DNA from 2 places in the Mesorhizobium sp. 1B3 genome. Region 1 is predicted to be linked to the other one. Evidence: riboswitches for the same ligand, from Rfam matches in the RefSeq annotation. Region 1 holds a riboswitch; the other holds the start of a gene.

The links. Region 1 has a riboswitch for glycine ahead of ACCO56_RS32975 (D-amino acid dehydrogenase). Riboswitches for the same ligand answer to the same signal wherever they lie in the genome.
Region 2: linked by a shared signal. The riboswitch ahead of ACCO56_RS07860 (D-amino acid dehydrogenase) and the one ahead of ACCO56_RS32975 (D-amino acid dehydrogenase) in region 1 are both predicted to bind glycine.

The regions. Positions count from the first base shown of each region.
Region 1 covers NZ_JBJHDO010000030.1:747-6,649, reverse strand. Annotated here, with positions in the region: gene ACCO56_RS32995 (hypothetical protein) at 160-549, opposite strand; gene ACCO56_RS32990 (mandelate racemase/muconate lactonizing enzyme family protein) at 610-1,770, shown strand; gene ACCO56_RS32985 (M24 family metallopeptidase) at 1,812-2,987, shown strand; gene ACCO56_RS32980 (amidohydrolase family protein) at 3,122-4,561, shown strand; glycine riboswitch at 4,620-4,721, shown strand; gene ACCO56_RS32975 (D-amino acid dehydrogenase) at 4,868-5,903, shown strand, end outside.
Region 2 covers NZ_JBJHDO010000002.1:580,113-588,416, forward strand. Annotated here, with positions in the region: gene ACCO56_RS07840 (IS630 family transposase) at 1-676, shown strand, start outside; partial or broken gene ACCO56_RS07845 (L-serine ammonia-lyase, iron-sulfur-dependent, subunit alpha) at 689-874, opposite strand; gene tdh (L-threonine 3-dehydrogenase) at 1,011-2,039, opposite strand; gene ACCO56_RS07855 (glycine C-acetyltransferase) at 2,060-3,262, opposite strand; gene ACCO56_RS07860 (D-amino acid dehydrogenase) at 3,365-4,627, opposite strand; glycine riboswitch at 4,762-4,849, opposite strand; gene ACCO56_RS07865 (helix-turn-helix domain-containing protein) at 4,938-5,528, shown strand; gene ACCO56_RS07870 (ABC transporter substrate-binding protein) at 6,207-7,247, shown strand; gene ACCO56_RS07875 (ABC transporter permease) at 7,286-8,304, shown strand, end outside.

The sequences.
Region 1 (5,903 bases):
TGGATCACTGAGCCTTCGATCTTCTGAAACAAAAAGACCGGCCACCGCGCCGGGCTTTTTTGTTCAAGCGGTTTTGGAACACCTGATCCGGACAGGGCTGGCGCAACGAGCCCCCACCGGCAGAAACTGCCGCCGAGAGCAACTTAAGGCAGCACCGATTCACCTTGGTGAAGCCATCCCATCGTCCGCGGCATAGAGATGCCTCTCGAACTTTTGGACCAGCGCATGCATGGCCTGGCGTGCATCGCTGAAGTCGGCCGATCCCTTTCTGATCGCCATGTCGGCCTCGTAATCCGCATGTGAAGCGAAACTGCATTCCCAGCGGACGTCTGGGCCATTACCCTCCAGCTTGACGAAAATCAGTCCCGGATCAAGGCCGAGCGACGACCTGATCGCGCTCGCCCTGCGGCGCTGCTCCAAAACCGTCTGCGCTTGTCCTTCTTTTGCGAAGTAATTCGTTATTTCAACAATCATAGCCCCTCCGCCCCGTTGTCCAAATGCCGCCGACACGCTTGACGTGCTTTGTTTATGATCATAAAGTGTGATCACACTAACTGATCGCAACTGTAGCGCAGCGCATGCGCAGTGACAACGAAAAGGTGGACGCCGTTGCCTACGATCAAGTCCGTTGAAACGCTGATTGTCCAACTGCCAACCCGACGTGAGCACAAATGGGCGGGTTTGACCGAGGTCATAGGCCGTTATGTGATGGTCAAGATGACCGACAGCGATGGCCGAGTGGGTTGGGGCGAGGCTCCGGCCCTGAAGGATTGGGGTGGTGAATTCGGCCGTTATTTCGGCGAATCGGCCCTGATCACACGTACTGTGATCGACACCTATCTCGCGCCCGCCGTCGTCGGTCTCGATCTCGGCAATTTCGCGGAACTCCATGCCCGCATGGATGCGATCATCCGCGGCTATCCTTACTCCAAAGCGGCGGTGGAGTTCGCCGCCTACGATCTTGCCGGACGCTGGCTCAATGTGCCCGTCCATACGCTGCTTGGCGGCAAGGCGCGGGACCGCGTGCCCGTAACGCATTCGATCGGACTGATCTCCATCGAGGAGGCACGGGCCGAAGCAGCCAAGCTCGTGGAAGAAGGGGTCAAGACCATCAAGGTCAAGATCGGCGTGGATGCTGACCGTGACGTCGCAATGGTCGATGCCGTCAGGGAGGTCGTAGGAGATGCAGTGGAGATCTGTGTCGACGCCAATGAGGGTTACAAGACACCTGGCGAGGCCGTCCAGACCGTGCGCCGAATGGAAAAGAACCGGCTGAAATATGTCGAGCAACCCGTCATGGGCATCGAGCGTATCGCCGAGGTCGGACGACGCATCGACGCCCCGGTGATGGCCGACGAGTCCGCCTGGAACTCCCATGATTCCATACAGATCGTTCAGTCCGGCGGGATCCAGATCGTGTCGATCTATACGACGAAGGCCGGCGGTCTCTACAAGGCGATGGAAGTGGGTGCGGTGTGCCGGGCCGCGGGCATCATCTGCAACGTCAATGGCTCGATCGAGACGGGTGTCGGCAATCTGGCCAATGTGCAGCTTGCGGCGGCTTCACCGGCCGTCACCTTGTCTTGCGTCATTCCCGTTTCGACCCCGGCCGAAGCGCAGCATGGCCAGGTGGGAGGCATCTACTACAAGGACGACCTGCTCGTGGAGCCGATGCGGTTCGTCGACGGCGCGATCGTCGTTCCGTCCGGTCCTGGAATGGGAATCGACGTGGATCTGGCCAAGATCGAGAAATATCGCGTCCGCGATTGACGGCGGATGCAAAGGCATCAGGAGAGAGGAAACTAGCAATCATGCGGGCAGAAATCGTCAGAAAACAGACTAAGGCAATGGCCGAGCACGGGCTCGACGCCATGATCTGCTGTTCCCCGGAGAACTTCGCTTACACGACAGGTTTCGTCGTGCCATCGCAGCCGCTTATCCGGCATCGCCACGCCATGACGATCGTGACGGCCGACGGGCGCACGGCTTTGTTCGGGGTGGACATGGAAGCGTCGACGATCAAACGTCGCCTTCCCGATGTCCCGACGCGGATCTGGGCGGAGTTTTCAGACGACCCGATGCTCGTTCTGGCCGACCAGTTGAATGGCCTCGACCTCGGCAAGGCCCGGATCGGTCTTGAGATGGACTATCTGCCGGCAGGCGATTTCGCTCGGCTCGTCGCCGCAATGCCGGCTGCGAAATTCGAGCATGCCGAGCCGATCCTTGCCCGTTTGCGGCAGATCAAGACTCCGGAAGAGATCGCGCTTCTGCGCAAGCTGTCGCGCATCGCCGACCAGGCGATCACGGATACGCTGGCCGTGGTCGACGAAGGCGACTCCGAAATGGACATCGCCGGGCATCTGACTCGCAACGTCTATTCTCTGGGGGCCGATCACTTCAAATTGCTGATCGTGGCGACCGGAGAACGCAGCGTCTTGCCCAATGTCGGGCCCTCCGAACGGGTACTCAAGCGGGGCGACATCTGCCGTGTCGAAATCTTCTCCGTCATCAACGGCTATCAGGCCGGCGTGTGTCGTACGGCGGTCGTCGGGGAGGCACCGCCCATGGCCGACAAGATCTGGGCGCATCTGGTCGAGTGCAAATACGAGATCATGGAAAAGGTGAAACCCGGCGCAAGCTGCCGCGAGATCTACGATGCGTTCATCGCCAAACTTGCCAGGATGAACCTGCCTCCGATTTCTTTCGTGGGACACGGAATTGGCCTGCACCTGCACGAAGATCCATATCTCGGCATGACGCCCGTGCTCGGCAAACCCGGGAGCGATGCACCGCTCGAGGAGAACATGGTGCTCGGCTTCGAGCCTCTCTGCTACGATACCGGATATGGATTCGGCATGCAGAACAAGGACATGCTGCTTGTCACCAGGAATGGATCGGAGCTGCTTTCCGACTATGCCGATACCGATCGGCTGATCCCGACCGGGACGGCCAGGACGGGCGCCTCGGCGAAGCGGGCCGTCGCCTAGGGGGGGAGCCGCCAGCCGGCTTTTAAGAAACATCGATCGGGGCATGGTGTCCCGATCGGGGTGATGACGATATCGCCCACCGCAGCGGGCCCGGTGGGATCGTTCCTGTGCAGGTCCGCAACGGGTGGAAACGCATGCGCACGCTGATCAAAGATTTGAACTTCGCCTTTACGGTCGACCGAAACGACACGGTGCTGCGCAATGCAAGCCTGGTGATCGAGAATGACCGGATTGCCGATATCGGACCGGCGGCTGAAATTGCGGCCCGCCATCAAGGGGTGAGCTTCGACAAGGTCATCGACGGCAGGATGCTCGGCGCTTGCCCAGGGTTCGTGGACAGTCACGTTCATCTGTCGGAGACCTTGTCCCGGGCGGTTTTCCCGGACAACCTCAACACTCGCGCCTGGGTCTTCCATTGGGCCAAGCCTTTCTACGCCCATATCACGGAAGAAGACGAGTATTGGGGCGCGTTGCTCGGCATTACGGAAATGCTTCGCTGTGGCACCACCTGCTTCCTGGACATGGGGTCGCAATACGATCCCGGCATCGTCATCCGGGCCATGGAGAAAACCGGCATCCGCGGCATCACGGGCAGGCATGCGGCCGACAATCCTCCGGCCGAACTGCCACGCGGCTGGACCAAGGAGATGGCCGAGCACCATTTCTTCCCCGACGCGCAGACTGCGCTGAAAGTTCTGGAAGATTGCGTTGTCCGCTACAACGGAGCGCTCGATGGCCGTGCGCGCTGCTGGGTCAATATCGAAGGCAAGGAGCCTTGCTCGCTCGAACTGCATGTCGGCGCGGTGAAGCTCGCCGAACGTCTCGGCGTCGGCACGACCTATCACCTTGCAACGTCCATCGAGGAAGCCAAGGTCTGCGAAAGCAAGTATGGCTGTTGGCCGATCACAAGGATCGATCGTGCCGGCGGGGTCGGCAAAAATCTTGTCATCGCGCATGGCGCGGCCGTGACGGACGAAGAAGTACGCCTGCTTGCCGAACGTGACGCCAGCGTTGCCTTCTGCCCGTGCTCTTCCTTCAAGCTCGGAAAGGGCGCGACCGCTATCGGGAAGTATCCCGAGATGGTGAAGGCCGGTGTGAAGGTGGGACTCGGCACCGACGGCGTCTCGGCGGCCGGCAACATGAACCTGATGCGCCAGATGCTCGTCGTGGCCGGCATGTTCAAGGATGCCCGCATGCAGCCCGACATCTTCACCGCCAGGCAAGCCCTTCGCGCCGCGACGATCGAGGGCGCGCGGGCCCTCATGTGGGACGACGAGATCGGCTCGCTGGAAATCGGCAAAAAGGCGGATTTCATCCTCTTCGATCTCGATCATGTCGAGTGGACGCCCTTCTATGATCCGCTGCAGGCCTTGGTCTTCTCGGCGTCGACGGCCTCGATCACCCAGACTTGGGTCGACGGCAAGCTGCTTTATGCCGATGGCAAGGTCCAGGGTGTCGACGAGGTTGGGATTCGCAGCAAGGCACGCGAACTCGCAGCCGCCGCCGTCAGGCGGGCCGGCTTGCATGAGGAGGGCGTCGAAACCACGACAACGCTTTACGACGAAGGAAACTGACTGCTTGCACTGCCGGTCATCGGAGTGGAGCGTACAGACAGCCATGTGAATGCGTTCGAATGGCTGCATGGGAGAGATCGGCTGTCGTAGATAACGACAGCCGACGCCGACGGAGCAACCCCCCAGGAAACTCTCAGGCAAAGATGACCATGCAGCTGAACGATCTGGAGAGTGGCACCGCGAGTGCCCACCGAAGGGGAAAGCCACGCCGGCCGAGCCGTCGCGGTTAAGCTCTCAGGTACAGCGACAGATTGGGGATCAACCGCGGACTCCGGTCCGCACCCAACTTTGGTCGCGGAGAATGCAATGCCCCATATTGCCGTCATAGGCGCCGGTATCACCGGCGTCACCACCGCCTATGCCCTGCTTGAGCGAGGGTATTCGGTGACTGTCATCGATCGTCAGCGTTACGCGGGGATGGAAACATCCTTCGCCAATGGCGGCCAGCTTTCCGCCAGCAATGCGGAGGTCTGGAACCATTGGTCGACCCTTCTCAAGGGCATCAAGTGGATGATGAGGCGTGATGCTCCGCTGCTGATGAATCCCGCACCCAGCTGGCACAAATATGCCTGGCTCGCCGAGTTCGTTTCCAACATCATGAGCTACCGCGAGAACACGGTTGAGACCACCCGCTTGGCGATAGCGGCACGCGAGCACCTGTTCGGCATCGCCGAACGCGAGAAGATCGATTTCGATCACGTCCGTCGCGGCATCCTCCACATTTATTGGGATAAGCCGAGCTTCCAGCATGCCCTGAAGGTCAACTCCATGCTGATGGAAGGGGGCTTGGACCGGCAGCCCGTGACTGCGGCCGAAGTCAAGTCGATCGAGCCCACCTTGCATGGCGAATTTTTCGGAGGGTTCTACACGCCGTCGGACTCGACCGGCGACATCCATAAATTCACCTTCGGTCTCGCCAGGGCCTGCGAGCAGCGCGGCGCCAGCTTTCTCTTCGATGCCACCGTCAACCGTGTCGAACGCAAGCGGCAATTCCAGATCGCCTATTCGCTGGGCTCGCTGTCGGGAGAAACCACCAAACGCGACCGTATGATCGAGGTCGACGCCGTGGTCGTTTGTGCCGGTTCGGCCAGCCGCCATTTCGCAGCCATGCTCGGTGACCGCGTCAACGTATACCCGGTGAAGGGTTATTCGATCACGGTGCATCTCGACGACGAGCGAAGCCAGGAGGCTGCTCCCTGGGTGAGCCTGCTCGACGACCGGGCCAAGATCGTGACGAGCCGCTTGGGGCCTGGGCGTTTCCGGGTGGCCGGAACCGCGGAGTTCAACGGCATGAATCGCGATATACGGCACGACCGCGTACGGCCGCTGGTCGATTGGACGA
Region 2 (8,304 bases), on a different contig from region 1:
CGGGGTGAGCGTGCACCGCTCCAATGTCGCGCGCCTGCTGCATCGTCTCGGGCTCAGCCACAAAAAAACTCTGCAGGCCAGCGAGCATAAGCGCCCTGACATCCGTGAGGCGCGCGATCTGTGGGTGAGGCGGCGCAAGCGCTTCTTCAACAAGGCCTTGCCGCGCCTGGTCTTCATCGACGAAACGTCGACCACCACCAAACTGACCAAGCGCACCGGCTGGTCACCGAAAGGCGCGCGCTACAAGACGCATGCTCCCTTCGGCAATTGGAAGACGCAGACCTTCATCGCCGGCCTGCGCTGCCATGGCCTGACCGCCCCACGGATTGTCAATGCCCCGATGAACGCCCGGCGCTTCGAGACCTGGATCAAGACCCAACTGGCTCCCGAACTTCAGCCTGGCGATGTCGTCATCCTCGACAATGTCGGGTTCCACAAGAGCGAACGGGCGGCCGAACTGGTCCGCCAACGCGGCGCCTGGATGCTGTTCCTGCCGCCATACTCGCCCGATCTCAACCCGATCGAGATGGCCTTCTCAAAGCTCAAGGCGCTGCTTCGCAAGAAGGCGGCCAGATCTTTCGACGCCCTGTGCGACGCGCTTGGCGACATCTGCCATCTCTTCGATCCCACACAATGCCGCAACTTCTTCAAAGCAGCAGGATATGAGGTTGATTAAGTGCGACACGCTTTAGTTTAGTCTCGTTTCCTTGTAGCGATCGGACATGTCGAGGCCGGCTTGCCGCCTTGTCTCGACCTCGGCGGCGTTCTCAAGCTGGGTCGAGATGCCGTCCACGACGGCGTAGAGGCCGGCAGCGACCATGGCGGACGCCGAGCCAGCCGCACCCTGGCGGCCGACCTCGGCGCCCGAGATCGAGGTGATGGTGTGGGGCTCGAGGGGCCGATGCCAATCGTAAAGACGTTGAAGACGGACAGAAACATCGTTAGCTGCCCCGAGTCTCGCTGCGCTTTCAGCAAAGGGCGGCCCTTTGGGACGACCGCATAAGGGATGGTCACACTCTCCAGTCGAGGACGATTTTCCCGCAGTTGCCGATCTTCATGGTTTCAAAGCCGGACTTGAAGTCGGCGACCGGCAGTCGGTGCGTGATGACTTTGCGGACGTCAAGGCCGCTCTCCAGCATGGCCAGCATTTTGTGCCACGTCTCGAACATCTCCCGGCCATAGATGCCCTTCACGGTGAGCATCTTGAAGACGACCTTCGTCCAATCCACTGGAGTCGGTCGCGCGGGAATGCCGAGCATGGCGATCTTGCCACCCATCACAAGGTGCTCGACCATCTGGTCAAACGCCGCCGACGCGCCGCTCATCTCAAGTCCCACGTCGAAGCCTTCCTTCATGCCGAGGCGCTCCTGGACCGAGCGCAGGTCCTCCCTGCTCACGTTGACGGGGACGACATCAGCGACATCCGCCGCCAAGGCTAGGCGGTGCGGATTCATGTCAGTGATCACGACGTGCCGCGCCCCGACATGACGCGCGACGGCCGCGCTCATGATGCCGATGGGACCGGCTCCGGTGATGAGCACGTCCTCGCCCACGAGATCGAAAGACAAGGCCGTATGGACGGCATTGCCGAGGGGATCCAGAATGGCCCCAATCTCATCATCAATCGCATCAGGAAGCGGCACGACATTGAAGGCTGGCAGGCGCAAGTATTCGGCGAAAGCCCCGGGGATGTTGACGCCAATACCTTTGGTCTCGGAGTCCAGGTGGAACCGCCCGCCGCGTGCAGCGCGGCTGCTCGTGCCTACGACATGGCCCTCGCCGGAGACGCGCTGCCCGATCGCCAGCTTCCTGACGTTCGCGCCGACTTCCACGATCTCGCCGGCATATTCGTGGCCGACGACCATCGGAACCGGAATAGTGCGCTGCGCCCATTCATCCCAGGCGTAGATATGGATGTCGGTCCCACAGATGCCAGTCTTGTTAATCCTGATGAGAACGTCATCTGGATCGATCTGCGGAATCACCCGCTCGTCGAGCCAGAGACCCGGCTCGGCTGCTGCCTTGACAAGTGCTTTCATGAGAACCCCTTTGTGGACCATCAAACCAGGCCAAGCGCTTTGCCGGCATCGGCGAAGGCGTCGATGGCGAATTCCACGTCCTGCTCGGTCAGCGCGGCTGACATTTGTGTCCTGATCCGCGCCTTTCCTTTCGGCACGACAGGGTAGAAGAAGCCGGCGACATAGATTCCGCGCTCATCGAGAGCGGCGGCCATATCCTGCGCCAGCCGCGCGTCATGCAGCATCACCGGAATTATGGGCGTCTCGCCCAAGAGCAGTTCGAATCCGGCCTTCTCCAACCCGGCCCGGAAGCGTGCGGCATGGAGAGAAAGCCGCTGCCGCCTGTCGTCGGCCTTCTCGGCGATCTCGATGGCCTTGATCGATCCCGAGGCCACCGCCGGGGCAAGGCTGTTGGAAAAGAGATAGGGACGTGCCCGCTGGCGGAGCAGATCGACAATGGGTTGAGACGCGGCAATGAATCCGCCCATCGCACCGCCGAGGCTCTTGCCCAGCGTCCCCGTCACGACGTGAACGCGCTCGCCCACTCCAGTCAGAGCGGGAGTTCCCCGGCCGGCCGCTCCCAGATGACCGGTCGCGTGACAGTCGTCGACCAGAACCAGCGCGCCGTGCCGTTCCGCCAGATCGCAGATCGCGCGGAGGTTGGCGACGTGTCCATCCATCGAGAACACGCCGTCGGTTGCGATCAGCTTTGAGCGGACGCCATCGCGATCGGCCTCCTTCAGCCGGTCTTCCAATTCATTCATGTCGCCGTTGGCGAAGCGGTAACGCTTGGCCTTGCAGAGTCGGACGCCATCGATGATGGAGGCGTGATTGAGGGAATCGGATATGATGGCGTCCTCGGCCTCGAGAAGCGGCTCGAACACACCACCGTTGGCGTCGAAGCAGGCCGGGAAGAGGATGGCGTCGTCCTTGCCTAGGTAGCGGGCAATGGTTCGTTCGAGCTCCTTGTGCAGGGTCTGAGTGCCGCAGATGAACCGTACTGACGCCATCCCGAAGCCGAACTCGTCGAGTCCTCGCTTCGCCGCCGCGATCACCTCGGGATGATCGGCAAGCCCGAGATAGTTGTTGGCGCAAAGGTTGATGATCTCGCGATCAGTACCGTCGCGCGTGATTCGAATCCTACCCGACTGCCGGCTGCTGAGGACTCGCTCACGCTTATGGAGGCCCTCCGCCTCAATCTCAGAGAGAACCCGCCGAATGCGATCCTCTAGATCCGATCCCATCCAAACCTCCACTATCCAATATATTGAAATTTTCCGATATAACGGATTTCTTGTCAAGCAGAACCTTAGTCGGCAGTTAGACCCGAGCTTTGTCGCGGCCTCTCACGCGTTCTGCGCGGCGTCGGTTCTGGAGATCAGGGAAGTGACCATTTCTGCAGTCACCGCTGACAAAGTCCATCCGAGGTGACCATGACCGGTGTTGTAAAAGACACCGGGACGCCTGCCGGCGATCACGCGAGGCATCATGTCCGGCATCATGGGGCGAAGCCCCGACCAGGACATGTACTGACGGGTACTCATGTCTGGGAAATGACTGCGGCACCATGCGACCAGCGGTTCGATGCGAGCACTGCGAATGTCACGATTGAAACCGTTGAACTCGGCCGTGCCGGCGACCCGGAAGCGATCGACGCCGAGACGGCTGGTGACGATCTTTGCGTCATCATCGAGCAGGCTGACCCAAGGCGCGGCCTCCTGATCGATGCGCTCGGTCAGTTGAACAGTGATGGAATAGCCCTTAACCGGATAGACGTTGATCCGGTCTCCCAATTCCCGTGCAAGGCGTCGCGAGCAGACACCGGCGCAAACGACAACCTTGTCGAATGACGCCTGCTCGAGCGGCTCGAACTCCTCGGTGTCAGCAAGATGTCGGAAGCGGATTCTGATGTCGCCTTTATCCGCATAAATCCACTCGATCTCGCACCCCAGTCTGTTCTCCACGCCAAGACGCCAGCATGAGGCGGCCAGGCCATTGGTGAACTTATGAATGTCGCCGGTAAAGTCACTCTCGGTGAAAAAGCCCCCGTAGAAGTCGCCTTTAAGGGCCGGCTCTATGTCGCGAATCTCGGCGGGTGAGACCTCGCGCCGCCCTAGTCCTGCTCGACGCAGGATCTCGGTCACTCGCGCGGCGTGCTCGAACTCTGCCCGCGTCTGGTAAACGTGGAGGATGCCGCGTGTCTCGCAGTCGAAGGCGATGTTCTCCTCGGCGGCCATCGCCTGCAAAACACCGCGTGCGGCGATGGCTAGACGAGCCGTAGCCTCGGTGCTGCGCTCGTAGGTCGGTATAGCCGCGATAAACTCGGCCATCCAACTGAGCTTGTGCCAGGAGGGGTAGGGGTTGACAAGGAGCGGCGCTCCTGGCGTTAACATCCATCGGAGCCCCTTGCCTATGGTGGACCAGCTATTCCATACTTCTGCGTTGGATGCCGACAGTTGTCCTCCATTGGCGAAGCTCGTCTCCATCGCCGGATAGGGATGCTTGTCGAACAGGCTGACGCGATAACCTGCCTTGGCGAGCTTATATGCAGTGGTGACGCCCGTGACGCCGCCCCCGATGACGGCAACACGATCTCCGATTGAAGGCATGAGAAATCACCCGCTCACGCGGGCCCCCCAGCCCCCTCTGTCATTGGCCTGAGAGCTTCGTGGAGCGCCCTTATTGGCAGATCCCACTTACACCGTCGGCGGAAGCCTGTTGGCTTCGCTTTCCAGAGCTTCTTGACGCGCTTGCGGTCCGTTTGCCTGAGAGTTTCCGGGGCGGTTGCTCCTTCGGCGAGGCGTTATTCGCCTCTCTCCCGCACCGCGGACTATGATGCGTAAAATGCGGGCAGGCAATGGGAAAGTTTGAAAAGATGGAAAATTCCCGTAAGCTGGAAAAGAAGGGACCTTCCCCCAAGTGACCGTCTGGAAGAAGGCGAACATGGCACAGCGAGCTCCGAAGATCGGACCGGCAATCCAGAAGGAACGTAAGCTCCGCCGGTTGACGCTCGAGCAGTTGGCGGCGCAAGCCGGCGTCTCGAAATCCATGCTCTCCCAGATCGAACGTGGCGAAGCAAATCCCACCTTCGCGGTCGTCTGGAGTCTGACGCAAGCTCTCCAGATCGACTTCGGAGCGTTGGTGGGCAGTGGGAGCGCCGCAGCCAGTGTAGGCCAAATTGAAGTCACGTCGCGGCCGCATACGCCTGAGATCCGCAGTGCTGACGGAAGATGCCGATTGAGGATCCTCAGCACTCCGCGGTTGGCTGGGCGCACTGAATGGTATGACGTAGAGATCGATCCTTTGGGTAGCCTGGACAGCGAGCCGCATTCAGCAGGCACGTTTGAACATTTGACCGCCCTGACCGAAGGATTTGAGGTCGCTTCCGGAGCGAACGTCATACCGCTGAAGGAAGGCGAGACGGCGCGGTATCCTGCAGACGTTCCCCATCGCATCACCAACGTATCCGACAAACGCGCCCGCGGTTTTCTGGTAGTACTGTACAAGTGATCGGGGGCCGATTGACAGTATTTGATCTTCACCAGGAACGGTACTGGCGCGATCCGTCCAGATTTGTCGACAAGATTTAAGCTTGAGAGTCTGGGCTAACACGAAGGGCCATCCTCCCTTTGTATTCCATAACAAGCCCGACGTTCTGGCGGATTGTTTGAGCTTGACGAGGCAGTAGACGTCGGCTTCACCCTCCTCCCTACTATCTCATTATAGAAGAAATGCCGACCGGGGCACCGTAAGGATCCTGCAGTTCCCCATGTCCACGTGACGGGCAGAATTGCCGTAAGGTGCCTACCGCACAAGTCGCTAGCGTTTGCGCAAGGCGAGTACGAATGCCTTGAGGCCGATCGGGTTTCACACCCGGCCGAACAGCGTTTCACGCTCGCGTCGGGCCGTTTGGAAATGATCGATGATGGACCCGGCTTCTAACTCGTACCGTGGACGCCGTCTCGACGGAAAACTCGGCGAATACATATATGGCATCGCGTACCGGCGATTCCATGGACGAGACCTCTAGGCAGCAGACACGCCTTCAGGATTGTGCTGTACGGACACCAATCATAACATTTACTTATAAAGTTAGTCACCCCGATCATTGGCCTTCGCCGAGTTGGACTCATAAGGTCCGGCACGTCGGATGAAATCCGAGAGAACGCAAAACAATGGGAGTAGACAATGAAACAGCTTCAGCTGCTATCGGTGGGCCTTGTTGCGCTCAGTCTTTTTGGCGCGAGTCAGGCGACTGCTGAATCATCGGATACGGAGCTTTACGCAGCTGCGAAGACCGAAGGGCCCATAACATGGTATAATGGAACTACTAACGAGGAGACGGCTACCAAGATAGTCAACGGCTTCATTGCCAAATACCCTGGTCTCAAGGTGAATTCGGTTAGCGTGGGTGCCCAGGTTGTCTTCCAGCGGGTACTCCAGGAACTCGACGCGCAGAGCCCGCAATCTGATGTCTATTCGTCGACAGACATTACACAGTTCGAAATCCTCAAAGAGCGAGATGCACTTCTTAATTATCGGCCAGCGAATGCCGAATATCTGAAGCCAGCATTAAAGAACGTCGACCCGGACAACTTCTACACGACGACGAACGTCGTTCTCATCGGCATGGCGATCAACAAGGACCTCGTGTCAACAGCCGACGAGCCCAAGAACTGGACCGACATCCTCGACAGCAAATGGCAGGACCAGATCGGTGTGGGTAGTCCCAACTTCAGCGGCTCCATGGGAATATGGACAGTTGCGATGGAGGGAAAGTACGGATGGGACTTCTTTGAGAAACTCAGCAAGCTGAATCCCCTCGTTGGCCAGTCGATCAGTGATCCACTGACGACCTTGAACGCAGGCGAGCGAAAAATCGCGGCCGCCGCGGCGCCCGACGTCGTCACCGTTCAAGCCTCCAAGGGCAATCCCCTCAAGGTCATCTATCCTGCGGATGGTTTCGTCGCAGCAATCAGTCCCACGGCAGTACTCAAGACTTCAAAGAGCCCGAATGTCTCAAAGCTGTTCGTGAACTTCCTGCTGAGCGAGGAAGTCGCTGAAATCAATTGGGCAAGGTTCGCTACCTCAGTGCGGGGCGACCTGAAGGAGCCGGACGGGATTTCCGGTACAGGCGACGTCAAGTTGATCATTCCGACCGCAGAGCAACTGGCGGAAAAACTCCTCCCGCTCAGGCAGAAATGGAAGGAAACAATGGGAGGCATGTGAGTCCCGAGATCGCCCGACATCCCACCAAGAATTATAAGATGACGAGAACTTCCTTCTTCGAATCTCTCCCAGGTCAGCTGGTGGTAGCTTACCGCCAGTTGGACCTCACGATCCTCGTCTGGATCGTGATCGCACTGGCACTGGCCTTCCTCACAGTGAATCCCGTTCTGTCCCTTCTGGTCGACAGCTTCAGGTCGATCGCGGACCGAACGTTCACGCTTCAGAACTACGTCAGCGCGTTCACCAGTCCCGTTAAACTCTCGGCGGTGTGGACAACCGCACTTTATGCGGCTGGAGTCTCGATCCTCACGGCGATCCTTGCAGTGCCAACCGCTTGGGCGGTCTCACGCACTGACATGCCGCTCAAAGGCTTCGTCAGGGTTCTCGTTTTGGGTTCCTTCATCCTTCCGTCTTATCTCGGCGCCGTCGCATGGATACTCATAGCCGGTCCCAATTCGGGCTGGCTGAATATAGCGTGGCGATACCTCACAGGCTTCGAGGGAGCGTTGATCAACGTTTACTCCTTCAGCGGACTTGTCTTCGTTACGGCACTCTATTCATACGCTTTCGTCTTCGTCTTCGCGTCAGACGGCTTTGACCGTCTCTCGTCGGAAATGGAAGACGCAGCAAACATTCTTGGGGCCGGTCCCGTAAGGACGACGCTCCGGATAACCATGCCATTGGTTGCGCCGGCGATCATCGGCGGCATGATCGTCACCTTCTTGGAGACGTTCACGCTGTTCGGGACGCCGGCGATTCTGGCTCTCCCGGCGCGCATAAACGTGATGACGCTCGAACTGTGGAGTTACTTCCAGTATCCCGTCAATCCATACGGAGCCGCCGCGTACGCGCTACCCCTCATCGGCATCACGTGCCTGCTGTTCCTCCTGCAGCGACTGTACTTTGGACGGAAAGGCTACGTAACCATATCTGGCAAGACAACCGAGCGGCGGTTGATCGCGCTCGGAAAATACAAGTGGGTCTTTCTCGGGTACAGCTTGGCAGTCTCGGCGTTAGCGCTCGGCTTGCCGCTGGTGGCGCTCACACAGGCGGCGTT